Cohaesibacter sp. ES.047: one gene and its partner. The protein of the gene in region 1 interacts with the protein of each later gene in a pairwise test. Links are inferred from orthologs where the notes say so. Each region holds a gene or a part of one and is shown on either strand. Other genes may lie near its edges.

Region 1 (15,705 bases):
GAGCGAAAAAGGGAGCTTTGAAACGCCTTCAAGGCCATTCTTTTCCGCCTCGGGCAGGCTGAAATAGGTATAACTTTTGCCATTGACCTCAAGGGTCTTTCTGGCGTTGAAACTGTCGAGAGATTTGGTCACGGCTGATCCAGTCCTTTTGCTTAAACTTGAAACATCAAGGGTCTGTGTGTCGGTCTATCGGGGCAATGCCGACCAGCATTTTGTCAGAGGCCTGCCGGGAAAGACAGCCATACTTTCTAAGGCTGTGCTCAGGCCGCAAGAGCCTCGCAGACGGTCATATTTCTGAACTTCATATAAGGATTGTGCGCGAATTATAAAGTGGCGACAAGAGAATCCCGATCAGACGTGCCCTTGATCGATAGGGCTATCGGCGGGCGCCCTTGAAGCAAAAACGCCTAATAATGCAAGGCCGCACCCCAAAAATGAAAGAGGCGCTGGCCCTACATAATAGGGACACAGCGCCTCTCATTTTCGATATAGACTTTGGGAGCAGATCCCTAGAAGTGAACCGATCTGGCAGCCGCAGGTTTTTCCAGCGGTGGCGAGAATTTCGTCAGATTAATCCCCTCAACGGCGGCCTTATACTCGGTCATGTTCGGTGTCCGCCCAAGGATTGCAGACAGAACCACAACCGGGGTCGACGCGAGCAGGGACTCACCTTTCTTCTCCGAGGAATCCTCCACGACACGGCCCTGGAACAGGCGCGTAGACGTCGCCAGTACGGTGTCGCCCTTTGCTGCCTTTTCCTGGTTGCCCATGCAGAGGTTACAGCCCGGACGCTCCAGATAGAGAATATTCTCATATTCCGTCCGCGCGGTGCTCTTTGGCATCATGTCATCGAACTCGAAGCCCGAATAGTGCTGCAGGATTTCCCAATCACCCTCTGCCTTCAACTCATCAATGATGTTGTAGGTCGGCGCTGCGACCACCAGAGGCGCCTTGAATTCAACCTTGCCGCTTTCCTTTTCGAGATTCTTGAGCATCTGGGCGACGATCTTCATGTCACCCTTATGCACCATGCAGGAACCAACAAAGCCAAGATCCACCTTCTTGTCGCCACCATAGAAGGAAACAGGACGGATGGTATCGTGGGTATAGCGCTTGGATACATCGGCGTTGTTCACATCCGGGTCGGCAATCATCGGCTCGACGATCTGGTCCAGATCAACAACAACTTCGGCGTAATATTTCGCATTGTCATCAGGGGCCAGTGCAGGCTTTTCGCCAGACCGGATCTCGGTGATCCGTGCATCAGCCTTGTCGATCAGACCCTGAAGCGTGCCTGCGTCATTTTCCATGCCCTTGTCGATCATGGTCTGGATGCGGCTCTTGGCGAGCTCCAAAGACCCGATCAGCGTTTCGTCCTGCGAGATGCAGATCGAGGCCTTGGCCTTCATCTCCGCGGTCCAGTCGGTGAAGGTGAAGGCCTGATCGGCAAGCAAGGTGCCGATATGCACTTCGATCACCCGGCCCTGGAAGACGTTCTCGCCAAACTGCTTGAGCATCTGGGCCTGCGTCGCATGCACAACATCGCGGAAATCCATGTAATCGGCCATGGAGCCCTTGAAGGTCACCTTGACTGACTGAGGGATCGGCATGGTCGCTTCACCGGTCGCCAGCGCAAGCGCCACGGTTCCGGAATCGGCCCCAAAGGCAACGCCCTTGGACATGCGGGTGTGCGAATCGCCGCCGATGATGATCGCCCAGTCATCCACGGTTATGTCGTTGAGCACCTTGTGGATCACGTCCGTCATGGAGTGATAGGAGCCCTTCGGGTCACGCGCGGTGATCAGACCAAAGCTGTTCATGAATTTCATCAGCTTCGGAATGTTCGCCTGCGCCTTCAAGTCCCAGACCGATGCCGTGTGACAGCCGGACTGATAGGCACCATCAACCGTTGGTGAAATCACCGTTGCGGCCATCGATTCCAGTTCCTGCGCGGTCATCAGACCGGTTGTATCCTGAGAGCCGACAATATTGACCTTCACGCGCGCATCGGACCCGGCATGCAGCACAGTGTCCTTGTCCACGCCAACGGCATTGCTGTTAAAGATCTTCTCGACCGCCGTCAGGCCCTGCCCTTCGATGGACACCTCTTTGGACGGAGCGAACACAGGCGCTGCCTCAACGCCAAGGGTTTCAGCGGCAAACGTCTGCAGTTTCTTGCCAAAGACCACCGGGTAGGAACCACCAGCCTTCATGAACTCGACCTTCTGCGGCGTGAAGGACGCAGAAATGTCAGCCAGCTCATTGTCGCCTTCATACAGCGTCTTGGTCTTGGTGTTGATGGTCAGAACCTTGCCGGTTTCGACGGAATAGACCTGCTCCAGAACCGGATCGCCGCTCTCATTGAGCACGACCTTGCCGTCGGAATCAGTTTTCTTGACCCAGTTCTTCAGATCAAGCCCGATACCGCCCGTCACATCGACCGTGGTCAGGAAGATGGGCGAAATGCCGTTGGTGCCGGCAACGACCGGCGCGATGTTGACGAAAGGAATGTAGGGGCTAGCTTGTTTGCCTGTCCAGAGCGCCACGTTGTTGACACCAGACATGCGCGAAGACCCGACACCCATGGTGCCTTTCTCGGCGATCAGCATCACACGCGCTTCGGGATGCTTTTTCTGCAAGGCCTGAATCTCGGCCTGCGCTTCAGGCGTAATCATGCACTTGCCGTGCAATTCGCGGTCAGAGCGGGAATGCGCCTGATTGCCCGGCGACAGAAGGTCGGTCGAGATGTCCCCTTCAGCAGCGATATAGGTGACGACTTTGATCTCCTCATCAAGCTCTGGCAGCTTGGTGAAGAATTCAGCCTTGGCATAGCTTTCCAGAATATCTTTGGCAATCGGATTGCCGCCCTCAAAGGCCACCTTGATGCGGTCCATGTCGGCTTCATACAGATAGACCTGCGTTTTCAAGACTTCGGCAGCCTCAGTCGCAATCGAGGCATCATCGCCAAAGGCAAGATCGATCAACACCTTGATCGAAGGACCGCCCCGCATGTGAGCCAGCAGCTCAAAAGCAAAGCTTGGCGTGATTTCCTTGACATCGGCCTTGCCAAGAATGATCTCTTTGAGGAACTCGGCCTTCGCACCCGCCGCACTGGTCGTGCCCGGCAGGGTATTGTAGATGAAGAAGTTGAGGGACTCGGCCCGATGCTCGTTGTCCTGATCCCTGATTTGAGCAATGATCTCGTTCAACAGCGCTGCATCATCAATGGGCTTGGGGTGCAACCCCTGAATTTGCCGAGTTTCGATCTCGTCTAGATAGTCTGTATATAAGCTCATGTTGGTCCCGACCATTGGTTATCCATTCAGCCTGACATCCGAGCACGCCGGTTTTTTGCGAGCAGAAACAGGCCATTTGGCTGTCGTCGTAAATTAAATCATGACGACTTGCAATATATTCTACAGTAGCAGGCTGGTTGGACCAGCCCGGCGCCCGGCCGAAAGTGCAGCAAATCTGCCACGTCCATCTGGCGTGGGCCTGAGAAGGCATCGCGATAAGCTTAGCACGCCAACGAGGATAGTCTGCAAACTTCTTTTGCCTTTGCGCCCCATCGACGATAGAGATAAAACCATCTCGGAACAGGGCCGTCGAATGCTGCCAAAACCAGCCAAGGGCAAATCGCCATGCAGTTGATCGTTGAGGGATTGGGATGCACAAGGAGCGGCAGGCCCGTGCTCGACCACATCAGCTTTACGCTTGATGCGGGCAAGGCACTCGTCGTCACCGGCCCCAACGGTATCGGCAAGTCATCCCTGCTGCGAACCCTGGCCGGGCTGGTCCGCGCCCATTCTGGCGGCATGCATCTTGAAGGCGGAGACGGAGAACTCAGCGTCGGCCAGCAAGCCCATTATTTCGGCCATGCCGACGCCATCAAACCCGCCCTCAGTCTCAAGGAAAATCTCCATTTCTGGCGCGCATGGTACGGCAATCCCGCAAGATCTCCCTTTCAGGCCCTCAAGGAAGTGCACCTGGAGGATCTCATCGACATGCCTGCGGCCTATCTGTCGGCAGGTCAGCGCCGTCGCCTGTCGCTGGCCAGACTTTTGGTCTGCCACCGTCCCCTCTGGCTGCTCGATGAGCCCACTTCAGCGCTCGACACTGCCTCTGAAAAGAGGCTCGAGATTCTGATGGCCGAGCATTTGCAGGAAGGCGGCATGATCATTGCCGCAACCCATGCCCCGCTTGGCCTCATCAACCCCGACAAGCTCCATCTTGGTCACCACGCCTCTGAAGACACGGGCGAAGATCACGAGGAGACGATCCAATGAGCGCAATGGGTGCACTGTTCATTCGTGACATGAAGCTGTCTGTCCGCGTTGGTGGCGGCGCATTGATGGGCGTGCTCTTCTTCCTCATCGTGGTCACCGTCTTCCCCTTTGCCGTTGGCCCAGACCTCAATCTGCTCGCCCGCCTTGGCCCGGCCATTCTCTGGATCGGCGCCCTGTTGGCAACGCTTCTGAGCCTCGACCGTCTTTTTCAGGCCGATCAGGAAGATGGAACCCTCGACCTTCTGTTGCTTGGGGATCATCCCGTCGAGTTGATGGTACTGGTCAAATGTGCCGCGCAATGGGTCTCCACCGGACTGCCGCTCGTCATTGCCACCCCGGTTCTCTCGCTGTTCCTCAATCTGGAGCCGATTGGCGTAGCAGCCGTGACCGCCACCTTGCTGGTGGGAACTCCGGCGCTCACCCTGATCGGTGCCATCGGTGCCGCGCTTACTGTCATTCTGCGTCGCGGCGGACTGCTTCTGTCCATCCTCATTCTGCCGCTGACCATCCCGATCCTGATTTTCGGCGTCAGCGCGTCGGTTGGCGCGATCACGGACCCGGCTCCCTTTGACACACCGTTCTACTTTCTTTGCGCCATCTCCCTGTTGTCGCTCATTCTGGGACCGGTTGCCGCAGCAGCCGCCCTTCGCAGCGCACAGGAATAGCCCGGAAAGACCGAGACTTCGGGAGCCGTTGCTTACGAAATCGTAATCTCCCAAACTGAAAACTCGTGATATTGGTCAAGGCAACCTGCATGCTTACGCCATAATCATGTGTCACTTAGCCAGCCTGTCGCTGACCAGACCGCCGGACCGTGTCACAAAAGGCGAAACACAAAGCATGCGTTGCGCCGCTGGGTGCAACTGACCAACTGAATGTCGAGGACAGGGCATGAGTGCCACAGAGAAAAAATCCTTCAGTCTTTGGGATCTGGCAAACCCAACCCGCTTTCTGGCGATTCTCGACAGGGTGATGCCCTGGTTGATCGGCCTGACGGTTCTGCTCTTTGCCATTGGGCTTTATCTGGTCTGGTTCAAAGCGCCGGACGACTACCAGCAGGGCGCGACCGTCAAGATCATGTTCATCCATGTCCCCGCCGCCTGGCTGGCCATGTTTGCTTATATGATGATGGCCATTTCCTCGCTCGGAACCCTCGTCTGGAAGCATCCTCTCGCCGACGTTTCGGCCAAATCGGCTGGTCCCTTGGGCGCTGCCTTCACCTTCATCTCGCTGGTGACCGGTAGCCTCTGGGGCAAACCGATGTGGGGCACCTATTGGGTCTGGGACGCGCGCCTGACGTCGATGCTGATTCTTCTCATCATCTATCTGGGACTGATGGCCCTGTGGCGCGCCATCGAGGATCCGATCCGCGCAGGCAAGGCCGCTGCAATCCTGACGCTGGTAGGCACCATCATCATTCCGATCATCAAATTCTCGGTGGACTGGTGGAGCACGCTGCATCAACCGGCCAGCATCATCACGATGGAAGGCCCCAAGGTCCACATCTCGATCCTGATACCGCTTCTGGTCATGGCGGTCGCCTTCACCGCACTGTTCACCACGCTGCATCTCAAGGCGATGAAAAACGAGATCCTGCGCCGCCGCATTCGTTCCATGCAGATGCAGGCCGCCCGCAAGGGTGCTGGCAGCAAATCCGCATCAGGCAGCAAGATCTCTGCAGGGCAAAGCCCTGTGGGAAGCCAGTAGGCACCAGAAGGGAAAAGATCATGGAACACTACACAGGCTTCATCCTCTCTTCCTACGGCATGACCGCTGCCGTCGTCGCAATCCTCATCATCTGGGTGATCTGGGACGGCAAGCTTCAGGCCCGGGCGCTGGCCGAACTGGAAGCGCGCGGTATTCGCCGCCGCTCCGAGAAACCGGCAACACCATCAGACAAGGGCGCAACCGACCCCTCTGCCAACTGATATCAGGACGATACATCCATCATGAGTGACACACCCAATCCCTCTTCCACATCCAACGACTCGCAGGATGCCGGGGATGAAGAGACGGAAACGAAGAGCCGCTTCAACGTTCTGATTCTGCTTCCGCTGGTCGTTTTTCTCGCACTGGCCGGTCTGTTCATGTGGCAGATGGCGAGCGGCACGAACCCGAACCTCGTCCCGTCCGTTCTCATCAACAAGCCCGCTCCGCAGTTCGACCTTGAGCCGCTGGATGCCAGCTTCGGCATCCGCACGCCCGATGGCGGCCCCATATCCGGCTTCGACACCGAAAGCTTCAAGGGCAACGTTTCCGTGGTCAATGTCTGGGCCTCCTGGTGTCCGACCTGCCGAGACGAGCATCCGCTGCTGCTCAAGATGACCGAGGACAACCGCTTCGATCTGATCGGGCTTGCCTACAAGGACGAACAGGCCAACTCGGCTCGTTTCCTTGAGAACCACGGCAATCCGTTTGACAAGGTGGGGATGGACATCTCGGGCCGTGTTGGCATCGACTGGGGTGTTTATGGCGCACCAGAAACCTTCATCGTCGACCGGAACGGCATCATTCGCTACAAGCACATCGGTGCCCTGACGCCTCAGTCTCTGCAAGCATCCTTTTTGCCCAAGCTTGAGGAAATTCTCGCCGAGAAATGAATGCGATACCCACACCGATTTAAATCAGAAGGGCCCACAGAGGGCCCTTTTTCTTTGAACCGACCGCGCTCCAACCGCGTCCAATGACAAGACACCAAACGCGCACTGGAGCTTCGCATGCGATCGATTCTGCCCATCGTCATCTGTCTGGGATGTCTCCTTGCCATCACCTACCCCGCCTTTGCCATGGACAAGGGGAAGCAGCCGAAAACCACGATCAAGCGCTGCATCAAGGCCGACAAGCAAAGCTGCACCCAAAGGGCCGGTCAACGAAAATCCCGTGGCCAGCTCTATGAATTGGGCCAGATCTATGAATTGGGACTGCCAAAAGGCAACAGGGATGGCCGCACGCGAAAACGCATCAAGATCAAGTGATGGCGAACCGCCTACTCGTCATCCGGTGCATAGCGGGTGAGCAGCGGCATCTGGAACGCCCCGAACACCATGGTCAGGGGCATCACGCCGAAGACCTTGAAATTCACCCAGATGTCGGTCGAGAAATTCCGCCAGATCACCTCGTTGATGAGCGCCAGCACAAAGAAGAATACCCCCCAGCGCATGCTGAGAATCCGCCAGCCTTCCGCATTGAGCTGAAAGACCGAATCGAACACATAGCCCAAGAGGCTCTTGCCGAAAAACAACCCGCCCAGAAGGATTGAACCAAACAGCAGATTGACGATCGTTGGCTTCATCTTGATGAAGGTGTCATCCTGCAGATAGAGGGTAAGACCACCAAAGATGCAGACCACACCCCCCGAGACCATGGGCATCACCGGCAGCTTGCCGAACTTGATGCGCGACAGGACCAGCGAGATCAGCGTCGCAACCATGAACAGGGCCGTGGCGATGAAGATCGACTTCATGCCCTCCAGAAAGGGCACCCATCTGGCAATCATGTCCCCTTTTGCGTTGGCAAAGAAGAAGACTGCAAGAGGCCCAAGCTCCAGCGCCAGTTTCAGCACCTGCCCCTTTTCGAGTTGAGGCTCGGCGGATTGATCAGTGGACTTTTCGTTCGGGCTCATGAAACTCTTCACCTTGGCAAGCTTGGTGCAAATAAACGTCCCGGCTCCCGGGCCATCAACGGCATGAATTCGGTGTATATCAGGCGTCCGCCAGACCAGCAATCGCGCGCGCGAAATCTCTCGACTGGAACGGCTCCAGATCCTCGACCCGCTCGCCCACGCCAATGAAATGAACCGGCACCTTGTGCTTGGCCGAAATGGCGACCAGAATGCCGCCGCGCGCCGTGCCATCAAGCTTGGTCATGACCAGCCCCGTCACGCCCGCCATCTTGGTGAAGACCTCCACCTGATTGAGCGCATTCTGGCCCGTGGTGGCATCAAGCACCAGCAACACCGAATGCGGCGCCTCCGGGTCGTGCTTCTTGATCACGCGCACGATCTTTTCCAGCTCGGCCATCAGTTCGGTCCGGTTCTGCAAACGGCCAGCAGTGTCGATCATCAACACGTCCATGCCCTGCGCCTTGGCATCCTGCATGGCGTCATAGGCAAGCCCGGCAGCATCCGCTCCCACGTCGCGCGCGATCACCGGCGCCCCTGTGCGCTCGCCCCAGATCTTGAGCTGGTCGATGGCAGCGGCCCGGAAGGTATCTCCTGCGGCCAGCATCACCTTCTTGCCCTCGTCACCGAGCTTTTGCGCCAGTTTGCCGATGGTGGTGGTCTTGCCCGCACCATTCACCCCGATCATCAGAATCACGTGAGGGCCATTGTCGGGCTTGGTAATCTCAAGCGGCTTTGCAACAGCGGACAGCACCTTGTCGACCTCATCGGCGAGAATCTCCTGCACTTCGAGATTGCTGACTTCCTTGTTGTAACGCCCCTCAGACAGACGATCCGTGATCGTCATGGCCGTTTCAACACCGAGATCAGCCTGAATGAGGATGTCTTCAAGCTCTTGGATCGTGTCGTCATCAAGCTTGCGCTTGGTAAAGATCGAACTTATGCCCTCACCGAGCGCCCCGGATGAGCGTGATAGTCCCTGTCTCAGTCGCTCGAACCAGGACAGTTTCTTCTCAGGCGCAGGTTCAGGTTCCGGCTGAGAAACCGCTTGGGTCAGCGGCTCCGGCTGAGGCTCTACCACGACGGGCGCATCAAAGGCTTCAGCCTCGATCGCATCATCAGACGGCGAGTCTTCGGACACGGCATCCTTCACCAAAGCGTCCTCTAGAACCGGTTCCGACAAGGATTGGGACTTAGGCTCAGAATAGGACTCGGGCTCAGAATGGGACTCCGGCTCAGCCTCGGCAACAGAAGAGTCCTCGGCCTTTTCTTCCTCGGCTCCCTCGGGCAATGCATCGTCCGGCTTGGTCTGTGCTTCGTCTTTCGAGGATCCGAACAGAAAACGCGATAACCGTCCCTGTTTAGCCATGATCCTGCTCCTTTCAATTCGAGCAATATCCGCGATCATTCAATCGCGGCAATAGTATGCGCCACCAGTGCTAAGCGCCATCCGGTCATTCCTCAAACCGGCCCGAACAAAAGTTCGGCGGCGTCTCAAAGCCCCACGGCCATCAAATGGCGATGGGTTGCGTCGACGATGCGGGCCGGTACGATCTCACCCGGCGCTCCGGTCGTGATTTCGGTCAGCGTGAACTGCTCGGTGCGGGCAAGACCGTTGCGCTCCACAAGCAATTGCACCTTCTGGCCCACCTGATCGTTGAGATGACGGGCAAGTGCCGCATCCCCTGCTTCGCGCAGCCGCGCAGCCCGCTCGCGGATCACCGGTCCCTTGACCGCAGGCATCCTTGATGCCGGTGTACCGGGTCTGGCCGAGAATGGAAAGACATGCAAATGGGTCAAGCCGCATTCCTCGACAATATCGAGGCTGCGCTGGAACATCTCTTCGGTTTCCGTCGGAAAGCCAACGATAATATCCGCCCCGAACACCATGTCGGGCCGCAGAGCACGAACATCATTGCAGAATTTGATCGAATGATCCCGGTCATGCCGCCGCTTCATGCGCTTGAGGATCAGATTGTCCCCCGACTGCAAGGACAGATGCAAATGCGGCATAAGACGCGCGTCATTGGCAATCGCGTCCATCAGATCGGGATCGGCTTCGACCGAGTCGATGGACGAGATACGCAAGCGCTCAAGCGCGGGCACATGTTTGAGGATCGCCTTGACCAGAGCACCAAGCTTCGGCGTTCCGGGCAAGTCCGCTCCGTAGGAGGTGATATCCACCCCGGTCAGCACAACCTCGCGATAGCCATTGTCCACGAGCTTGGCGATTTGATCGACAATCGGCCCCATGGCAACAGAGCGGGAATTGCCCCGCCCGAAGGGAATGATGCAGAAGGTGCAGCGATGATCACAACCGTTCTGGATCTGAACGAAGGCCCGCGCGCGACCCTCCAGTCCGTCAATCAGATGCAGCGCTGTCTCGCGCACGCTCATGATGTCATTGACGCGGATCTTCTCTGGCGCGGGAACGCCAAAGTCCGGCACGGATTTGTAGCTTTCCGATTTCAGCTTGTCGTCATTGCCAAGAACCAGATCCACCTCGTCCATTTCGGCGAATCGTTCCGCCTCGGTCTGGGCGGCGCAACCGGTGACGATGATCCGGGCATCGGGATTCTCGCGTTTGGCCCGGCGGATCTGCTGGCGCGCCTGACGCACCGCTTCTCCCGTCACCGCGCAGGTGTTCACCAGAATGGCGTTCTCAAGGCCAGCTTCGCCAGCCTGCTTTTTCATGACTTCGGATTCGTATGTGTTCAGCCGACATCCGAAGGTTAAAACCTTGATGGTCATATCCGCTTACCCCGCACTGCCGTCTGGAAGCCTTAGCCAGCTCAGATCATCAAGATTGATCTGGCCAGCATATTCAAGCTCCGTTCCACCGGTCATCAGAATATGATCGTCGCCCTCGCGCCATTCGATGGTGAGATCCCCACCCGGCAAATGCACCAGAACCGTCCGATCACAAAGCCCGATCCGATAGGCCGCGACCGCCGCCGCACAGGCCGCCGTGCCGCAAGCCCGCGTCAGACCGACACCCCGTTCCCAGACCTTCAGAGTTAATTCACCCTTGTTGTGGATCTGAGCCAGCGAGACGTTGGCGCGCTCGGGAAAGATCATGTGATTTTCCAGCATCGGGCCGTTCAGCTCGAGCTGATAGCTCTCGACATCATTCTTGACCCAGAAAATCGCGTGCGGATTGCCGACATTGACCACAGACGGAGTATGAAGGATCGGCGCATCGATCGGCCCGATCTGCAACTCGATGGCGCGCGTATCCTCGAAAGGCTCGGCCAGAGGGATATCCTGCCAGCCGAATTTCGGCACGCCCATATCGACGCTCACCCGATCAGGGTGACCGGTATCACGCGCATTGAGGATGCCGACAACGGTTTCGATGGAGACCGCCGGTCGGCCGGTGTCATCCATCAAAAGCCGCCCGATACAGCGCGTGGCGTTGCCGCAGGCTTCCACCTCGCCGCCATCCGCGTTGTGAATGCGCATGAAGACATCCGCCCCACTGTTTGATGGCTCAAGCGTGATGAACTGATCGCATCCCGGCCCTGTCTCATGGCTAGAAAGCACGCGCACGGCATCGGCCCCCAAATGGGGCTTGGTCTTTCGGGCATCGATCACGATAAATTCGTTGCCAAGACCATTCATTTTCAGAAACTGCACATGCGAGGCCATCGAAGCGAGCCAATCCGGTATTTCGCGTGAAGGGTGAAAGAAATGTCGCGTCCATTCGCGCCATCATTCGCCCTATATGGCGAAGTTCTGCGCAAATTTCCAGCCTTTTCGGCAGATTGCCTCAAGCGTGGCGCAACGAGGCAGGACTCCTACAGCAAAAGCCGCGAAAGGACAATCCCTTCCGCGGCCTGATTCGAGCTGTCGTTGTGATCTTGGCTTACTTGAGACCAGCCATCATCACCTTGGACAGGCGCGCGGCAAATTCCGCCGGATTGCTTGGATGCTCCCCGTCCAGAATGAGCGCCTGATCAAGCAGCAAATGCGCCCCGTCTTCGAGCGACGCTTTGTCCGAAGCGCCTTCGAGTTGATGGGCGAGCGAACGCACCAGACCGTGATCAGGGTTGATCTCCAGGATCGGCTTCAATCCCGCATCCGCACCCTTCTGGCTACGCATCAGCTTCTCGAACTGGCGATCAGGGCCAAACTCAGGCGCAATGATGCAAACCGGGCTGGTTGCAAGGCGCGACGAAATGCGGACATCGGAGACCGCATCGCCCAGCACGTCCTTGACGAAGGTCACAAGCTCGGCAACGGAGCCCTGTTCCTTAGCCTTGTCTTCCTCGCTCTTGTCTTCCTCGGCATCCTCGGTGACCTTCTCGATGGCGTCGAGATCGGCACCGCCCTGGCTGACAGACTTGAAGCTCTTGCCATCAAAACCGAGCGCCGTCTGCACCCAGAAGGTATCAACGGCATCAGACAGAAGAAGCACTTCCACATCGCGGGCCTGATAGCCTTCGAGCTGCGGGCTGGCCAGAATGGCCTCCTTGCTGTCGCCAAGCGCATAATAGATCGAGGTCTGGTTATCCTTCAGATCTTCGACATATTGCGCCAGCGTACGGCTTTCGCCCTTGGTGGTATCGAACCGGACGAGCTTGAACAGTTGATCCCTCCGCTCGGGATCCTCATAAAGGCCTTCCTTCAGCACCGCACCAAAAGCTTCCCACACGGAGGCAAACGTGTCCGCATCCTTGTTGGCAAGCTTTTCGAGCTCAGAGAGGATGCGATTGGTCACACCCTTGGAAATGGCGGTAAGGATCGGGTTGTCCTGCAGCATCTCGCGGGAAATGTTGAGCGGAATATCCTCGCTGTCGACGATCCCGCGCACAAAACGCAAGTAGGCCGGAACCAATTCCGCATCATCGGTGATGAACACCCGGCGCACATAAAGCTTGATGCGGCCCTTGCGGTTGGGGTCGAACAGATCGAACGGCTTGTGCTCGGGCACAAAGGCAAGAACGTTGTATTCAGTGCGCCCTTCGGCGCGGTAGTGGATCGTCAGCGCCGGATCATCGAACTGGCCCGAGCTATACTGATAGAATTCCTTGTACTGCTCTTCGGTGATGTCCGATTTTGACTTGGTCCAGAGCGCGGAGCCGTCCGTCAGCTCGTCTTCTTCCAAAGACTTGGTCTCGTCGTTGATCTGCAACAGCCGGATCGGCACCGGTACGTGAGAGGAGTAGTCGCGAACAACGCGGCGGATGTTCACCGCATCGGCAAAGCTCTTTTCCTCTTCTTTCAGGTGCAGCACGATCTTGGTGCCACGCGGCAGCGCATCCTCATCGCTCGCCTGAGAAAGCTCATAGGAGCCATTACCATCGGACACCCAGCGCCATGCCTCCGCATCACCGGCCCGGCGCGAGACCACCTCGACCTTGTCAGCGACCATGAAGGCGGAATAGAAGCCAATGCCGAACTGGCCAATCAGCGCCGAACCGTCGTCACCGCTACCAAGCTGTTCAAGGAAGGCACGAGTGCCAGACCGGGCAATGGTGCCCAGATTGTCAATCAGCTCGGCCTTGTTCATGCCGATGCCATTGTCGGCAACGGTCAGGGTCCCGGCCTCACCGTCCGGCGACAGGATGATCTTGAAGTCGGGATCATCCTTGATCAGGTCAGAATTGGTCAGCGCCTCGTGGCGCAGTTTCTCGCAGGCATCGGCCGCGTTGGAAATCAACTCGCGAAGAAAGATGTCCTTGTTGGAATAAACCGCATGCACCATCAAATGGAGCAAACGGGAAACCTCGGCTTCGAAAGAATGCGTTTCGGCTTCAGGTACCGCCTGTTGCGTTTGATCCGTCATGAATAGGCCCTTCCCTTGCTGCGCGGCCCAAAACGGGCGCGCACTTTACTTGAATTTGATCGTCGCTGATCCAGAGCGTTTCATTGCTGCCTTGTTTCAAGGCGGCATGACAACGCTCCCATTACAATCCGTCCGTCGGCGCTAGAGCATAAACAATACACTCACGCCGATTTGATCGTCGCTGATCTAGCAACGCAACTGCAAGCTTTCAAGTACGGCATGGCGCGAAAGAGGCAAAAAAAACGGGATGCCGCGAAGGCACCCCGATAAGGAGCTGTTGGGATGTTGACACGCTTGAAAGTACGATCGGCAATAAATCCTGACGAGCCGATCAAGCACATGCCCTGTTGAAACCCTGTCGATGGCTGTGACAGGAACAGGACAAAGAGCCCGGCTGATGCGGTCTGATCAAAGGGGGGCAGGAGCAGACACTTACCAATCAGCCTATACCACGAGGCAACGATATATATATTGGTCCACCGGCATGGCGTTCCAAGGGCTGAAATGAGGCAATTGTGTGATTTTTCATTACAAATCAAGGCAATGTATCCCCTTGTCTGTCTCGCCAGAAACCTTTCCCTTGCGACCAGATCGACGATCGGCTTGCCAAGCGTACTTTTTGCGGCAATCATGGTTTCTACCTGTCAGCACCAAGACGCGCAGGTCGTTGGCTCCCTCGAACACCACAAGGAGGATCGCTTGCTCGATAATGCAGATGAAAGTGTGACTGAACTGGCAAGTCTGCGCCCTGCCACAACCATCATCCACTCCGGATCTCAGCCCCGCCCACCGGCCCAGATCTGTTTTGATCGCAAGGAGTTGATGACGATCCTCAACGCCTATGGACGCATGGTGGCAGCAGGAGAATGGCGCGACTACTCCATCGACACCTTGAAGGATCGGGCGATCTTTTCCATCTATCGACGAACAAGCGAGATGCCGATCTACCGCATCGAGAAAAACCCAAAACTGGCCCGCAAGCAAGGAGCCTACAGCCTGATCGCGCAGCAGGGGCAGATTCTCAAACGCGGTCAGGACCTCGGCACGATCATCAAGCTGCTTAATCAGAAGATGCTCAAGGTCGTGAAGAGCTGAGTAGCTCGAAGAACCGGTTTTTCTGCACTCTCCACCCCCATATATAAGGGGCAAACGAAAAAAGCCGCCCCGAATGGAGCGGCTTCTTACCGATTCTGATATCAGTGCCAGCTGGCGATTAATTGCGATTGCCGAACAGCTGCAGCAACATGATGAACAGGTTGATGAAGTCCAGATACAGACGCAGGGCACCCATGATGGCTTTTTTGCCCATGGTGTCGGCGCTGTCGCCTTCGTAATACATTTCCTTGATCTGCTGGGTGTCATAAGCCGTGAGGCCTGCAAAGACCAGCACGCCGATCACGGAGATAGCAAAAGCCATGGCGCTCGAGGCAAGGAAGATATTGATGATCGACGCAATCACGATGCCGATCAGGCCCATCATCAGGAAGCTACCCCAACCCGAAAGGCTTTTCGTCGTGGTGTAACCATAGAGGCTGAGACCAGCGAAGGAAGCCGCGGTGATGAAGAAAACCTGCGTAATGGACGTCTGAGTGAAGACAGCAAAGATCGAGCTAAGCGACACACCCATCAGGGCGGCATAAACCCAGAACACCATCTGGGCCGTGCTGGCACTCATTTTCTGGATGCGGAAGCTCAGGAACAACACCATGGCGAATGGTGCGAACATGACGACATATTTCAAAGGGCTGTTGAACAGGGTCGCACCGAACTGGGTGACACCAACAACGCTGCCGCCTTCCTGAACGAAGGCCATCGAAAAGATGCCGTAGGCAAACACGCCGGTTACACCGAGCGCGATGGCCATATAGTTATAGACCTTGAGCATGTAGCTGCGCAGGCCCTGATCGATACGCGCCATTTCGGCAGCGCGGCCGCCAAGATGTGCGCTCTGACGGAAATCATTTGACATGGTTTCTCCTCACAAAACTCAAAAGTTCCAACGGTTTGGCTCG
Region 2 (15,698 bases), 2.5 Mb from region 1 along the record:
TCTCGATCCGGACCTTCAGGCAAGGCTCGCTGTGGCAATTTCGAGTCTCGCGGGGGCCGCCACCATCATCTGGCGGACCTGGTTTACAACCAAAAAGCTGAAGTAGGTCGGATGAGAGTGCTTCTCCTGCTTCTCGGTATCATGGCGAAGCTGGCTCCGTTGCTGGCTTCGCTGTTTGGACCGAAACATAAAAGATACTCAGCTCAGGCGGATAAGCCGTTCGAGACCGTGGCTAGATCGACAGAGAGTGACCTTGAACGTGCCGCGAGGGTGAAATGGCACGTGCGTGAGGAAGACAATGAAAACCTGGGTGAAGAGCGTTGCGACGATGATTCTGCTCCTGACGCTGAATGCCTGCGCATTTCTGACGGATACCGCAGAGACTGAAACATCGATCAGGCCTACACGGCATCAGGCCAAGCAATTCTCAAGCGAAGGTCGTCTTGCTGCGTGCCTTCTTTTTGACCCAATTAGCTGGTCAAGCCATGATACAGATCAGACGATTATCAAGGTGAAACAATACAATAAAGCCCTTGAACTGTACTGTAAGTCTTTGTAATTAAGAGACTATCGGACTTCTTGACAGTCCGTAGGGCCTTTTGTAACCCGGGCAGATTGATGTTCATCTTCAGTTCAGTGACTGCCCTCTAAATTATCAGTATGACGAACCAGACCAACATGACAACAAGATTTGCCTTGGTCTCGATAGTTGTTTTCTTTTCCATCTTCATAAATGGAGCGGCGGCGGCACAATGCCTGTCGTCTGCTGAAACCAGATCGGCGATCGAGCAAGGTCACGCACAGCATCTGGCTGCGATCAAGGTCGCGGCGAGCAAAGCCGTGCGCGGTGATGTGGTCAAGGCCAACCTCTGCAGGAGTGGGGCTGGGCTGGTCTATGAGTTGGTCACACTCTCGCGCGAGGGAGCTGTCGCCCGCATCACGCTTGATGCAAAATCGGGTAGAGTATTGTCGAAAGGAGGCGGATGATGACATCGCCCTCTCGCCGGCAATGGGCACGGTTGTTCGAAAATAAAAACTAATCTGGGAATCTTGGAATGCGAATACTGATCGTGGAAGACGAAGTGGATTTGAACCGCCAATTGAAGGAAGAGATGGAAGAAAACGGCTATGTTGTCGATTGTTCGTTCGATGGCGAAGAAGGCCACTTCCTGGGCGATACCGAACCATACGATGCGGTTATCCTCGATATAGGTCTACCCAAGATGGATGGCATCAGTGTCCTCGAGGCATGGCGTCGTGAGGGCAAAACAATGCCCGTGTTGATTCTGACAGCCCGTGATCGATGGAGCGACAAGGTGCAGGGAATTGACGCTGGCGCAGATGATTATGTCGCCAAGCCCTTCCATATGGAAGAAGTGGTGGCGCGTATGCGCGCTCTGATGCGTCGGTCGGCCGGCTTGGCCTCCAATGAGATCACATGTGGGCCTATTCGCCTTGATGCGCGCTCTGGCCGCGTCAGCGTCGATGGTCAGGCGCTCAAGCTCACCTCCCACGAATACCGTCTTCTGTCCTATCTCATGCACCATCAAGGCAAGACCATCTCTAGAACCGAGCTTGTCGAGCATCTGTATGATCAGGATTTTGACCGAGATTCCAATACTATAGAAGTGTTTATTGGTCGATTGCGCAAAAAGCTTGGGGTGGATGTCATCCAAACGGTGCGCGGACTTGGCTACAACATGGTCGCCCCAGAAAAGTAGAACAATCCGCGATGAAGTCGATAACTCGCTATCTGCTGGTCAATGTGTCTATCTGGGCGATCGTCATCGCCTTTGGGTCGGGGCTTGTGCTGACACACTTTTTCCGCACCTATGCCGAACAGAGCTTCGATGAGCAGCTTGATATCGTGTTGAAGATCCTAGTTGGTGAATTGGCTGCGGAACTCGCAACGGGAGAAGAGCTTCAGCCCCCGGGCAATGTTGGTGAGCCTCGTTATGAGTTGCCCCTTTCTGGTTGGTACTGGACGGTTCAGAGGGAAGGCAGTGATGAAATTCTTCTGGCCTCTCCTTCACTCGTCGGCGGCGTCTTCACGGCTGATGGTTTGGCAGATCGGGATGCAAATGGTGTCGGGTTAAACGGTTACGGGACTGGTCCGGAAGGTGAGCGATTGCGTGTTCTGGAGCGCAGGATTTCATTTGCAGACGCAGATCCAATTATCTTGCGCATTACGGGTAATGCCGAAGCTCTCGAAGCACAGGTGAGCGCATTTCAGACCAAGGCGTGGCTGATCATGGCTGCTTTTGGGGTCATTCTCGTTTCCGTCATGCTTGTTCTGATCAGAACGGGTTTGCGCCCTTTGCATATCCTGAGACAACAGGTTCGTGATGTCTCCGAAGGTCAATCTGATCTGATAAAGGGAGACTACCCAAACGAGGTTTCAGGTCTCGTACATGAAGCCAATCTTCTTATCGAATCCAACAAGGACACATTGGAGCGCGCAAGGACACAGGTCGGCAATCTCGCTCACGCGCTGAAAACACCTTTGTCGGTGATCATGAATGAAACCAGAGACCTTGATGACCAAAAGGCCAAGCTGGTCAATCAACAATCGGACATCATGCGTGATCAGATCCAGCTCTACCTCGAAAGAGCGAGGATGGCGGCGCGGCGCAACGTCATCGGAACGGTTACCGATCCCGGACCTGTGATCGAGAAGCTTGTTTCCGTCATGCAGAAGATCCATCCTGCCTTGAACGTAAATCTTCGCGCAGAATCCGAAAAAAACATGCTCTTCAGGGGGGAGGAACAGGATCTGGAAGAGATGCTTGGCAATCTCGTTGACAATGCATGCAAGTGGGCACAAACGAGCGTCTGCGTGAGTGTTGTTGATGGCTTACCAGATGGTATCGAGAAGACGCAAACGGCTTCAGAGGCGCAAGTAACTTGGTTGTCGATCTTGGTGGATGATGATGGTCAGGGGATGAGCGAGACGCAGACGAAGATCGCGTTGGTGCGTGGACAAAGGCTGGACGAGAGTAAACCCGGAACCGGTTTAGGCCTCTCGATCGTTGATGAATTGGTCGAATTATATGGGGGGCGATTTCAGCTCTCACGCGCGCCGCTTGGGGGTGTCAGAGCCGTTCTTAGCTTGCCTGCAATTGAAAAACATGACACCCGCTAGGCGCTGGCATATAAAACCGGAAGCGAGGCGAGCGATGAAAGCGAAAGCGTTTGGGAAACAGAGGTAGCTGCATGTGTGAAAAGACCAAGATACGTCAAACTTTCGACATGATCGAACCATATCGCCTATAGTGGACCAAGCATGTTTTTCATGCACATAGAATTTTTGGGAACCCTTTCAGCTATTCACGCATTAGTTACCTAAAGCGAGAATTCTATCCGGTAAGAAATCCGAAAAGAACGGGTTCAGGGAATATCAAGTAGCGGTGCCTTGAGGGCTGCTCAAAATAAATAGGGGCTAGTAATGAAAAAGAGCTTGATTGCAGTTGTTGCAGTAATGGGCGTCGGCTTGGCTGGCTGTCAGGGGACCGGACCGGGGCCGAAGCAGACCATCGGTGGTTTGACCGGCGCTGTTGCTGGCGGTTTGCTGGGAAACCAGATCGGAGATGGTGATGGACGCGTAGTGGCGACAGCTGCTGGCGCTGTGATTGGTGCGTTCGTTGGATCTTCCATTGGTAAAATGATGGACGACAATGACCGTCGCCTTGCCTATCAGGCGCAGAGCCGCGCCCTCGAATACGGTCGTTCCGGCGCTCCTGTGACCTGGAACAATCCAGACAATGGTCACTATGGTCAGGTGGTTCCGACGCAGGCATACACCACAAACAATCTGCAATGCCGCGACTATACGCATACGATCTACATTGATGGGCAGCCGCAGACCGCTCGCGGACAGGCATGCCGCCAGTCTGATGGTACATGGCGTCCGGTTGGCTAATTTGCCCGACTGAGTACAGTTTTTGCGACAAGGGGATAGCTAGCAACAGCTGTCCCCTTTTTCTTTTCCTATTTGGTTGTGAGCGTGAATAAGCCAGCCTGAAGATAGAAAATATTAATGGTTTACGAGAGATAAATAAGGGATCGAAAAACTCGAAAAACAACCTGGTTCAGAGGTGAAGGATGGCAGATGCTGAAAAGCTGAAGGAGAAGCTTTCTCTTTATCTTTCAACTTTGTCAGAAAGTGCTCAACGGCTTTTGCTGCGCAGCCTGGAAAACGGCGAGCGCGAAGGCAAGAGTGATGCTGCCTCTATGCTCATTCTTGCAGCCTTGCGCGAAGTCTTGTGCGACGACGAGCCGATCGTCGCGTTCCGGCGCTATGCAAAAGAGGAGTTTTTCAAATCATGTCAGCCTTTCATTACCGCCATCGACCTTGTTGAAAAAGAAAAGGCGAGAATAAGCCCTTCGTCCATCGACAAAATTTGGGCCTGGATTGAGCGAGACATCGCGACAGAAGCGCAGCAGGAGCGCCTCAACATGCCGTGTAATGGCATGGACCAAAAGGATATCGCCGGACGCTGTATCAAATTCAGAGAAGAGATGTTTGGTACAACCAACAGGTATGTCAAATCCAAGCTGCAGGATCTTGGGGGCGAACAGAAGCTGTGCAATCATCTTGGCGGTCAGACGGTGTATGAAGATCTTCTGGAAGTGCTGTCTTCATCCGATCAAGTGAAGCCTTTGGCGCCTTTCTTGTCCAAAGTACCAGCTGAGATACTCAGTTGGAGTTCTCCCGAAGGTGAAGAAGCCTACGCGACGATTTGCAAGTATGTTCAGCAATTTCCTATGAAAACAGCCTGGTTGTTCTCCGCAATCACCGAAAGGTTGGCATCACCCAGATTGCGTGTCCAATTGGCGTCCAAACTGGCTGGCTCGGACGATGCGGTTCAGATCTCGGCGACTGTGTATTCTCCTGCGATCCATCAGGTGTTTGCGGATATGGAAGCCTGCCTAGTGGCTTTCGAAACTTCATTCAATGATCATGACGATTTCGATACCCTCATCAAAAACCTGTCAACTTGGCGAGGGTTGGCAAAGGCCGTTGAAACTGAGATGGAAGTCCACCCTCAATGTCCTTGGGGTAAAGCTCTTGCGGATATGAAATTCAGACTTTCTGATATTTTGAAAGCGGAAATTGAAGCTGCACCAGGATTGATGCGAAAAGCCCTAAAGGCACCAAAGAGTGGTGCTGATGAGCATTTCGATCAAATTGCGGTCTCAGACGCAACCAGAGCGATTTTGCTTTTCCATCACACTGAGCGCATGAAAGAAACACTTGCCCTGAACGGTCCTGTCGTGCGCGCTCGAAAGGATCTGGATCAGTCCTTCGAAGTTCTCTCCACGTCAATCGTTGAACGGACCAGGCAGGCCTCTGGACCCAATGTCGACGTCTGCAAGGCCTTGGGTGATGCGGCAATTCTCTTTGCCAAGGAACTGTTCGACGAGCAATATGCCGCTGCCCTGCAGCGCCAGCTCAATGCCGCAGCTTCCACGCCTGAAAAGAAGGCTGTTGAAGCGTAACCCTCCTAAGATCTCCTTCTTGATTTGTTGATGCTCACGGTTTCCTCTCCAGCTTTGTGACTGGGGAGATGCGTGCACATTAAAACTTCGTAACAATGGAGCTTTTTTGATTCATTCCATACTAGGGCCTGATGAACATGAGTTAATTTGACTTCCATGGCAAAAGCGGATTGCTTTGGCCAAACCGAAGTGAGAGCAGGGCCTTTATGTTTTGGATTGTTGCGGGGGTTATTACCGCTATTACAGTTGCTGTTGTTGTCTATCCATTGACGCGCAAGGCGCGCAAAATGGCGAGCGCTGATTCGTATGATCTGACCGTATATGCCTCACAGCTCAAAGAGGTTGAAGGTGATGTCGAGCGTGGCCTCATTGAACAGAATGAGGCAGACGCTGCTAGGGCAGAAGTTGGGCGCCGTCTGCTCAGTGCTGAAGATGCTCTGGAAAAGCAGCGTCAAAACACGCACGGGGCATCGATCAATCCAGATGTTGCTCCGACGGCTGGTATGACAAACGGCCTGATTGCTGCGGTTGTTGCGTTGTTCGTTATACCGCTTTGTTCTCTTGGCCTTTACATAGCGCTTGGTTCGCCCGGATCCTCTGGGCAGCCTCTGGCAGAGCGCTTGAGCAAACCCCCTCAAGAGCAAAGCATGACGGAGCTTGTTGCCTCCGCAGAACGCAGACTGAAAGCCAATCCAGACGATCTGCAGGGGTGGCAGCGCTTGGCTCCGATCTATCTCTCCATGCGCCGGACGGAAGAAGCGACAAAAGCTTATCGCAATGTCCTGCGGTTGGAAGGAGAAAGCATGCTGGGCTTGGCCAACCTAGGTGAGGCCTTGGTTGTCAAAGATGCCGGGATTGTATCCAAGGAAGCGCTCGATTTGTTTCAGCGCGCAAACAAGCTTGATCCCGATCATCCCAAGCCTCGTTTCTTCCTCGCGATAGCACTTGGGCAGCAAGGCAAGGATCAAGAGGCCATAAATGCCTGGCAGGAAATGATCAATGGCTCGCCAGCTGACGCACCGTGGGTGTCTTTTGCGAAGAACCAGATATCCGCGATCCGCAATCGGATTGAGAATGCCAAAGCATTACCCCAAAACGATTCTACCACCTCCGATCAGAGTAACGAACTAGCCGCTCAAGCTCCCGGTCCGACGGAGGATGACGTGGAAGCTGCCGCAGAAATGGATGCCGGTGATCGTAAGGCAATGATCGAGGGCATGGTTTCCCGCTTGGCGGAACGTCTGGACGAGCAGGGTGGCACCGCGGAGGAATGGGTTCGACTGATCAGGGCAGAACTGGTTCTTAATCGTCCTGACATGGCTGCCAAGACTGTCAGCAAGGCCTTGGTTGCCTTGCAGTCGGATCTTGAGGGCCTTGAAAAAGTAAAAGCGGCAGCCCGTTCGTTGGGAATTTCGGTAACACAATAAAACATTGGCGAAGAACTGATGAACGACAATCGGTGTCGGTCAGTTGAAAGCAGTCAGCAAAGGGTCGAGATATGACGAGAAAACAACGTCGGATGACGATGATTGGTGGGGCGGGAGCTGTTCTCTTCGCCGCTGTCGGACTCATTCTTTTTGCGTTGCAGGATCAGATTGTCTTTTTCAATAGTCCCAGCGACGTTGTTGAAAAAGGGGTTCAGCCCGGTCAACGAATTCGCCTCGGCGGTCTGGTTAAACAAGACACTGTAATGCGAGGGCAAGGCACCGAAATTTCATTCGTCGTGACAGATGGTGGATCCGATGTAAAAGTCGCCTACAACGGCATCTTGCCGGACTTGTTTCGTGAAGGGCAGGGCGTCGTGACCGAGGGAAGTCTCACGCCAGAAGGTGTCTTCGCCGCGGATACTGTGCTCGCCAAGCACGACGAAACCTATATGCCAAAAGAGGTTGCTGCGGCCCTTAAAGAACAGGGGCACTGGCAAGGTGAAGAGCAAGAAATCCAATCCAATTGAACCAACTCGGGACGGCAAGACAGCATGCGGAATGACACAATTGACAGAACCGGAGAGACCTCATGATTGTTGAGCTTGGCCACTTCATGCTCATTCTTGCCTTTGTTTTGGCTCTCATTCAGTCTGTTGTGCCGATCTGGGGCGCACAAATTGAGGACAGTCGATTGATGGCTGTAGCGACACCGATCGCAGTTACTCAGTTTCTTTTTGTCGGCTTGTCTTTCGCCGCGCTTACACATGCCTATGTAACGTCAGATTTTTCGGTTCAGAATGTCTGGGAAAACAGCCATTCGGATATGCCTCTTCTGTTCAAATTCACCTCGGTTTGGGGCAATCACGAAGGCTCGATGCTGCTCTGGGTCTTCATCCTGGTGATTTTCGGCGCTTTGGTTGGCGTGTTTGGTCGCAACCTGCCACCCAAGCTCAAGGCGAATACCCTTGCTGTCCAAGGCTGGATCACTGCAGCGTTCCTGTCGTTCGTGCTGTTGACCTCTAACCCGTTTCGTCGGATTTCGACGGCCAACCTGCCGATTGAGGGACGCGACCTCAATCCGATTCTGCAGGACATCGGTCTCGCTATTCACCCGCCACTTCTCTATCTCGGCTATGTAGGGTTCTCAATCGCGTTTGCTTTCTCTATCGCTGCTTTGCTTGAGGGGCGGATCGATGCGGCATGGGCACGCTTTGTCCGGCCATGGGTTCTGGTCGCGTGGGCGCTTTTGACCTTGGGCATTTCGATGGGCTCGTACTGGGCTTATTACGAGCTTGGTTGGGGCGGCTATTGGTTCTGGGATCCGGTTGAAAACGCATCCTTTATGCCTTGGCTCTGCGGCACTGCTCTGTTGCATTCCGCCGTTGTGATGGAAAAGCGGGGCGCATTGAAAGTCTGGACCATTCTGCTTTCCATTCTCACGTTCTCTCTTTCACTGCTTGGAACGTTCCTTGTGCGCTCCGGAGTGCTGACGTCGGTGCACGCCTTTGCAACAGACCCCTCGCGCGGCGTGTTCATTCTGGCGCTTCTGGTTGGCTTTATTGGGGGGGGGCTTGCATTGTTTGCCTGGAGAGCTCCCTTGCTTAAACAAGGTGGTATCTTCGCTCCCATCTCTCGCGAAGGGTCGCTGGTATTCAACAATCTATTCCTATCGGCCGCGACAGCTGCCGTGCTGGTTGGGACCTTGTATCCTCTCGCTTTGGAGGCAACAACAGGGGCCAAAATCTCGGTTGGGGCTCCCTTCTTTAACGCCACTTTTGGTCCCATGATGATCCCGCTTCTCATCGCCGTGCCGTTTGGCCCCTTGCTGGCATGGAAACGCGGCGATCTTTATGGCGCAGTCCAGCGCCTTTACGCCGCTTTTGGCCTCAGTCTTTTGACCATTTTGATGTGCTATGCCCTGCTGTATGGCGGGTCGGCTCTAGCACCTCTCGGGATCGGTCTGGCGGTCTGGGTGATGATCGGTTCTCTTGCTGAGATACATTTGCGGATCGGCTTGTTCAAGCAACCTTTCGCGATCTCTCTATCGCGACTGAAAGGGTTGCCGCGCACAGTGTGGGGAACTGCGTTTGGTCATTTCGGTTTGGGAATGACAGTTCTTGGTCTCGTAGTTGCCAGCACGTATCAGACCGAAAACATCCTCATAATGAAACCGGGCGACAAGACCAACTTGGCTGGCTATGAGTTCGAGTTCACTGGCTTCAAGCAAAACGAAGCCTACAACTTTGCCGATCTGTCAGGAACCTTTGTGGTTACAACCGGCGATCGCCAAATTGCTGAACTGCATCCGGCCAAAAGGATCTATACGTCGCGCAACATGCCCACCACCGAAACGGCTATTCACACGGTCTGGGGTGTGACACAGCTTTATATGTCACTCGGTGATCAGCAGACGGATGGCGGCATCGCTGTGCGCATCTACTACAAGCCTTGGGTAACCTTCATCTGGCTGGGAACGATCGTCATGTTCATTGGCGGTGGGATATCGCTTTCAGACAGACGTCTGAGGATCGGCGCTCCGGCCCGAAAAGGGCGGGCGAAAGAGGCTGCCGGCAATGCTTGAACAGACCGCGAAGAGGGATAGATCTGATATGAAGCCCTTCAATATTCACCGGTTTCTGGCTGTACTTTTGCTGGCGATTTTGGCGATCGCTCCGACAGCATCAAGCTATGCAGTGACGCCCGAGGAAATGCTTGATGATCCGGTGCTTGAAAGCCGGGCGCGCGATATTTCGGCGGGGTTGCGGTGTCTTGTTTGTCAGAACCAGTCAATTGACGATTCCAATGCACCGCTTGCCCATGACTTGCGGGTTCTGGTCAGAGAGCGACTGGAGGCGGGGGATAGCGATGCGGAGGTCAGGAATTTTCTCGTTAGTCGCTACGGAGAATTCGTGCTCCTCAAACCAACATTCTCTGCAAAGAACCTGATTTTATGGGGATTCGGCCCGTTGGTGCTTTTGTTGGGTCTGTTTGCTGTCCTGCAGCTCTACCGCAAAAACAAACGCGCAGCCGCCCGCGCGGAGACGTCTGGGAACGCCACACTCAGCGATGAGGAACAAGCTCGGCTCAAGAAAATATTATCGGACTAGAACTCGGTCTGATTGGCAATTCATTCTCCCTGAACCTACATTGAGGTGGAAGGGCGAAACATGAGTATCGCCCCATCTCGCAGAAACATCGGGGCGGTACAGAATGGCCAGAAAAGAGCACTCCACACAACGAATGAGTTTTGAAGGAGCCTTGGGCGACGAGCTTCAGGCACGTTTGGAGCTGCCTGCCGGTCCTATTCGTGCGACTGCGATCTTCGCGCACTGCTTCACTTGTTCGAAAGATATCTTTGCGGCTCGCCAGATTTCGACTGGGCTTGCTGCTCGGGGCTTTGCTGTTCTGCGCTTCGATTTTACCGGGTTGGGTACATCCGACGGCGATTTTATCGATACTAATTTTACATCAAATATTGCAGATCTTGTTCGGGCCGCGGAGATGTTGCGCGAGGCGATTGCAGGCCCAAGTCTTCTCGTCGGGCATTCACTTGGCGGAGCTGCGGTGTTGGCGGCTGCGTCGGAAATTCCCGAGGTGGAAGCGGTCGCGACCATCGGCGCACCATCTGATATCAATCACATTGAGCATTCTTTCTCTCCTCATCTTGATGACATTCGAGAGCAGGGCAAGGCCGAGGTCAGCCTTGCCGGTCGTCCCTTCACGATCAAGAAACAGTTTCTAGAGGATCTCGACAATCACAGCCTGACAGACCGTATTGGCAAGATGAAAAAGGCGCTGATGGTGCTGCATTCTCCCATTGATGAAACGGTCGGAATTGACAACGCATCCGAGATCTTCCTAGCTGCGAAACACCCCAAAAGCTTTGTGTCGCTCGACACGGCTGACCATCTTCTGAGCCGGGCTGAGGATGCTGTCTACGTGGCGGAAGTGATCGCTGCTTGGGCAGGGCGGTTTGTTAAGGCGGCCGGTGAACCGGAAAAGGATGTTCCCGAAGGGGCATATGTTGCGGAAACGGGGCTTGGTAAGTTCCAGAACCATGTCCGAGTTGGTCATCATCGCCTGATCGCAGACGAACCGACATCCGTTGGGGGGCTCGATAGCGGCCCTTCACCCTATGACTATCTGGCAACTGCTCTGGGTGCCTGCACCACGATGACGCTGCGGATGTATGCCGAGATGAAAAAGCTCCCTGTCGATCACATTGCAACTGAAGTCCGCCATAATAAGGTTCATGCAGATGATTGCGACACCTGCACCAAGGTAGAAATCGAAAACATGGCCAACAGCAAAGGCAAGGTTGATCGATTTGAACGCATGATTACCCTCGAAGGCAATCTGACAGATGACGATCGGGATTCATTGCTGCGCATCGCTGACAGGTGCCCGGTCCACCAGACCATGGAGAAGGGCGCCAAGGTCAAAACCAAACTCGTGGAATAGAAGGCTCTGACCTTTTCAAAAACCTCATCCCATGCTAGGACGCCATTCCCGCACCCGACCGGCCCTCCGGACGGGTGCTTTTCTGTTTGCAGGAGAGGACGAAACTATGAGCACGAAACCATTTTGTGGCCTTGACTTCGGAACCTCCAACTCAACCCTCGGACTGATCGATAACGGAAAGGCGCGGCTGGTTGAACTTGAGGGAGATGAGGTCACTCTGCCCTCGACCCTGTTCTTTGATTTCGAAGAGCACAGCACCCACTTCGGTCGCGACGCGATTGCCACCTATATGGAAGGCGGCGAGGGACGCATGATGCGAGCGCTCAAATCGATCCTTGGCTCACCAACCATTCATGAAACCACCATGATCGGCAATGAACGAATGCCTTTTACAGCGGTGCTGGGTCTTTTTCTAAGCCGTATGAAGCGTTCTGCAGAGGCAGAGATCGACAAGGAGATCGATCACGTCGTCATGGGGCGGCCTGTTCATTTTGTGGATGACAATCCTGACTCCGACCGCGAAGCCGAAGAAACCTTGCGAATGATCGCCCAGGAGACCGGCTTCTCCCGAATTGAATTCGAGTTTGAGCCTGTGGCCGCTGCTCGCGATTTTCAGCAGACCGTCAACAGCGAAGAGATCGCTCTGATCATCGATATTGGTGGTGGTACCTCGGATTTCACGATCCTCAAGGTTGGCGCGGGTTCATTGGGGCAATCCTCGCAGGACAGCAAGGATGCCATTCTTGCCAACACGGGTGTTCATGTTGGCGGTACCGATTTTGATCGCTGGTTGTCATTGGCCAGAGTGATGCCGTTTTTCGGCTATCGGAGCCCAATGCTGAAGGCAGGGCGTTTGATGCCAGTGGGCTATTATCATGACCTTGCCACATGGCAGAAAATCAACTTCCTTTATGACCATAAAACCAAGACAGATCTGCGCTATCTACGCAGAGAAGCCAAAGAGCCACATCTGATTGACCGGTTGCTTCATCTTCTTGAATTGCGGGAAGGGCACCGCTTGGCGCTGGGCGTAGAAGCATGCAAGGTTGCCTTGTCCGAGCTTTTGAAGGCCAGTCTGCCACTTGATTTCGTCGAGAAGGACCTTGAGGCTGAGATGTCCCGTGACGATCTGATCGAGGCGCTTCAGGATGGAACCAAACGGATTCAGAACACCATTTCAGAAGGGCTTAAGAAAGCGGGATTGAAAGGGTCGGACATCACAGCTGTGTTTCTGACGGGAGGTTCAACGAAGGTGCCCTATATCCGGACGAGCCTGACGGGCATGGTGCCGAATGCCCGGGTTATTGATGGCGATGCCTTTGGCTCTGTTGGTATAGGTCTGGCCCTTGAGGCACGTCGGCGATTTGCTTGATAGAACTGCCGCTTTTCCGGTAACGAATATGGCAAAACCGTGCCATTTTCTCGCAGTCGTGCCCAAAGTCTCATGTGCGTTAAACCATCGGGGTCGCAAGGATATTTTTATCTATCTGATATTAAAAGAGAAAATTTGATTTCTCAACATTACGCAAGTTTAATTCAATGGGCTCCTCTATGGCCCATTTTGCCCCATATAGATAAGACAAGCCAATCAATGGCCAGATTACGCGACATAATCTGATCCAATCGAATTGCGGATAAACCCGCTGTGGCAAGACTAAACTGACCTTCATAAGATATCGCCCCTGTGACCTGAGCGGCGAAGGAAAAGAATGAGCGGAGACCTATTGATGAGAAAACTGAAGTTGAAACAAACCCCGGTGAAAACCACTGTGATTGCTTCCGCATTGACACTTGGTGTTGTGGCTGGCGCCACAGTACCAACGCTTCTGACCGGTGAACCGGCCGCTAAGGCCGCTCCGGTGGAAGTTGCAACGCCCGTCGCCCCTGTCGATTTCAGTGGTGTCGTGCAAGCAGTCAAGCACGCCGTGGTATCTGTTCAGGTTAAAACACAGATCGACAATCCAAACCAGAACTTCACGTTCCCGGGCTTTCCTGAGTTTCGTGATTTGCCTGAAGATCATCCGTTCAATCGCTTTTTCCGGCGTTTTGGCGAGTCCGAGGGTGACGGCAAGAAAGAAGCTCCCAAACGGCCTCGCTATGCTCAGTCTCAAGGTTCTGGTTTCTTCATTTCCGAAGACGGTCTCGTCGTAACCAACTACCATGTTGTGGACAATGGATCGGAATTCCGGCTTGTCATGGACGATGGTACAGAGCTGGACGCGGATCTGGTCGGCTCCGACAAACGTTCAGATCTTGCGCTCTTGAGAGTGAAAGACCCTGAACAGAAATTCCAGTATGTTCGCTTTGCTGACGAAGTTCCCCCAGTGGGGTCATGGGTGCTGGCTGTCGGCAACCCGTTTGGCCTTGGCGGAACGGTGACCTCGGGTATCATTTCAGCCCATGGCCGCGACATCAATGCGCGCAACTATGAGAGCTTCATCCAGATCGATGCTGCTGTAAACAAGGGCAACTCTGGCGGACCGACCTTTAACCTCAAGGGCGAGGTGGTCGGTGTGAACACGGCAATCTTCTCTCCGTCTGGCGGCAATGTCGGCATCGCTTTCGCAATCCCTGCTGGTGTTGCAAAGGATGTGGTGTCTGATCTGAAAACCGGTGGCAAGGTTGAGCGCGGCTGGCTCGGCGTTCACATTCAGAATGTGAGTGACGACATCGCAGAAAGCCTTGGCTTGGATGAAGCATCCGGTGCCATGGTGACCCATACTGATGAGTCGGCTCCAGCCTACAAGGCAGGTGTTGAAGTGGGTGACGTAATCCTCGCCGTTGATGGCAATAAAGTGCAGAACACCCGTGAACTGGCAAGGGCCATTGGTCGTGCCGATCCGAATTCCGACGTGGAACTGACGCTTTGGCGTGATGGTAATGAAATGAAGCTGCCCGTGAACCTTGGTGTCTTCCCTGAAGAGATCAGCGATAGCGGTCAGGCGTCTCCGGCCCCGATGCAACCAGCCAAGCCGGCCAGCGTTCAGGAATTTGGTCTGGAGCTGCAATCGGCTGAGGATGGAACTGGCATCGAAGTTGTTGATGTCACCCCTGATGGTGTCGCTGCCGAAAAAGGTTTGGCAAGTGGCGATATCATCCTTGAAGCCGGCGGCAAGTCGATCAAGAGCGTTGCTGATTTCGAAAAGCAGATTGCTGAAGCGAAGAACAGCAGCCGCAGAACCCTGCTGCTCCAGCTCAAGCGTCAGAGCAACATTCGCTTTGTTGCCTTGCCACTTGGCAAATCCTGACCCAGGATTCTGATGAGTGCCATACTCTCACACTCTTTCGGCACTCATGAAGTCAGAAACGAAGACCTGGAGGGGCCCTTGGGCCCCTCTTTTTTTGTTTCTGAAGAGCTTATCTGCAACTTGGTTGCTTTTTTCGGCTACTCACGGCATACCATTCTTTGCCGATGGCCAAAGAGCGCTATAATCGCAGGCCAAACAGAGAAGCATCGCCGTTGAAAGAACCTGACCAGAGGTGCGGTGTGAAAGAGGCTTAATATGCGTATTCTGATTATCGAGGACGACATCGAGGCTGCCAGCTACCTGATCAAGGGTCTGAAGGAAGCCGGCCACGTCTGTGAGCATGCTTCCGACGGAGACGAAGGGCTGGAAAGTGCGCAGGAGGGTGGTTTCGACATCATGATCGTCGATCGAATGCTTCCCAAACGAGACGGTCTTTCCATCATCGAGAGCCGACGCGCGGAAGGTGATGAGACGCCAGTCCTTATCTTGTCTGCACTTGGTGAGGTTGATGACCGTGTCACAGGGCTTCGGGCGGGTGGAGACGATTATCTCACCAAACCGTATGCCTTCTCCGAGCTTCTTGCTCGTATCGAGGTTATGGCGCGACGCCGAAACACAAGTGAAGTCGAAACCATGTACCGGCTTGCAGACCTTGAGCTGGATCGCCTGTCACACACCGTCAAGCGCGCAGGTCAATCTATTCTCTTGCAACCGCGCGAGTTTCGTCTGCTCGAGTATCTGATGAAAAATGCAGGGCAGGTGGTGACACGAACGATGCTTTTGGAAAATGTGTGGGATTACCATTTTGATCCGCAGACCAACGTGATTGATGTTCATATCTCGCGGTTGCGCGCCAAAATCGACAAGGGATTCGACCCCGCATTGCTTCAGACCGTGCGTGGATCCGGTTACAGTCTACGTGTGCCCGACTAGGCTCACCCCATTGGCGATGACAGATCGAAGCGATGCCCTGCGCTTCGAGGGGCGAACAAGGCAGTACAGGAAAGCACAACCCTCATGGCAGTGGGATCGATCAATAAAATCATGCGGACGACGGCCTTCA

The links.
Region 2: the proteins of CPH65_RS03905 (region 1) and ccmE interact in binary tests that used the Escherichia coli proteins (3 or more experiments, as listed by UniProt). The link is inferred for Cohaesibacter sp. ES.047 from one-to-one orthologs.

Annotation. Positions count from the first base shown.
Region 1 is NZ_LT907844.1:855,476-871,180, reverse strand. The notes cover bases 4,270-7,085. They hold CPH65_RS03905 (heme ABC transporter permease), read left to right. Parts: upstream 4,270-5,177; coding sequence 5,178-5,993; downstream 5,994-7,085. Other genes in these bases: CPH65_RS03890 (hypothetical protein), read left to right, coding at 7,004-7,085; CPH65_RS03895 (DsbE family thiol:disulfide interchange protein), read left to right, coding at 6,236-6,886; ccmD (heme exporter protein CcmD), read left to right, coding at 6,014-6,214; ccmB (heme exporter protein CcmB), read left to right, coding at 4,292-4,951; ccmA (heme ABC exporter ATP-binding protein CcmA), read left to right, coding at 4,270-4,286. Also shown: aconitate hydratase AcnA, read right to left, coding at 1-132; CPH65_RS03920 (bifunctional aconitate hydratase 2/2-methylisocitrate dehydratase), read right to left, coding at 510-3,296; more of ccmA, read left to right, coding at 3,642-4,269; more of CPH65_RS03890, read left to right, coding at 7,086-7,261; CPH65_RS03885 (septation protein A), read right to left, coding at 7,273-7,908; signal recognition particle-docking protein FtsY, read right to left, coding at 7,988-9,274; tRNA (N(6)-L-threonylcarbamoyladenosine(37)-C(2))-methylthiotransferase MtaB, read right to left, coding at 9,400-10,656; dapF (diaminopimelate epimerase), read right to left, coding at 10,663-11,553; molecular chaperone HtpG, read right to left, coding at 11,771-13,693; CPH65_RS03860 (DUF2794 domain-containing protein), read left to right, coding at 14,324-14,788; CPH65_RS03855 (Bax inhibitor-1/YccA family protein), read right to left, coding at 14,907-15,662. UniProt on the Escherichia coli protein: Required for the export of heme to the periplasm for the biogenesis of c-type cytochromes.
Region 2 is NZ_LT907844.1:3,357,826-3,373,523, forward strand. What follows is about bases 5,917-8,725. They hold ccmE (cytochrome c maturation protein CcmE), read left to right. Parts: upstream 5,917-6,997; coding sequence 6,998-7,453; downstream 7,454-8,725. Other genes in these bases: ccmI (c-type cytochrome biogenesis protein CcmI), read left to right, coding at 5,917-6,926; CPH65_RS15380 (heme lyase CcmF/NrfE family subunit), read left to right, coding at 7,516-8,725. Outside these bases: CPH65_RS15335 (hypothetical protein), read left to right, coding at 1-106; CPH65_RS24130 (hypothetical protein), read left to right, coding at 118-387; CPH65_RS15345 (PepSY domain-containing protein), read left to right, coding at 679-987; CPH65_RS15350 (response regulator transcription factor), read left to right, coding at 1,056-1,721; CPH65_RS15355 (ATP-binding protein), read left to right, coding at 1,733-3,142; CPH65_RS15360 (RT0821/Lpp0805 family surface protein), read left to right, coding at 3,446-3,919; CPH65_RS15365 (hypothetical protein), read left to right, coding at 4,102-5,499; more of ccmI, read left to right, coding at 5,706-5,916; more of CPH65_RS15380, read left to right, coding at 8,726-9,507; CPH65_RS15385 (cytochrome c-type biogenesis protein), read left to right, coding at 9,500-10,033; CPH65_RS15390 (alpha/beta fold hydrolase), read left to right, coding at 10,167-11,387; CPH65_RS15395 (Hsp70 family protein), read left to right, coding at 11,494-12,759; CPH65_RS15400 (Do family serine endopeptidase), read left to right, coding at 13,115-14,635; CPH65_RS15405 (response regulator transcription factor), read left to right, coding at 14,891-15,568; CPH65_RS15410 (ATP-binding protein), read left to right, coding at 15,653-15,698. UniProt on the Escherichia coli protein: Heme chaperone required for the biogenesis of c-type cytochromes. Transiently binds heme delivered by CcmC and transfers the heme to apo-cytochromes in a process facilitated by CcmF and CcmH.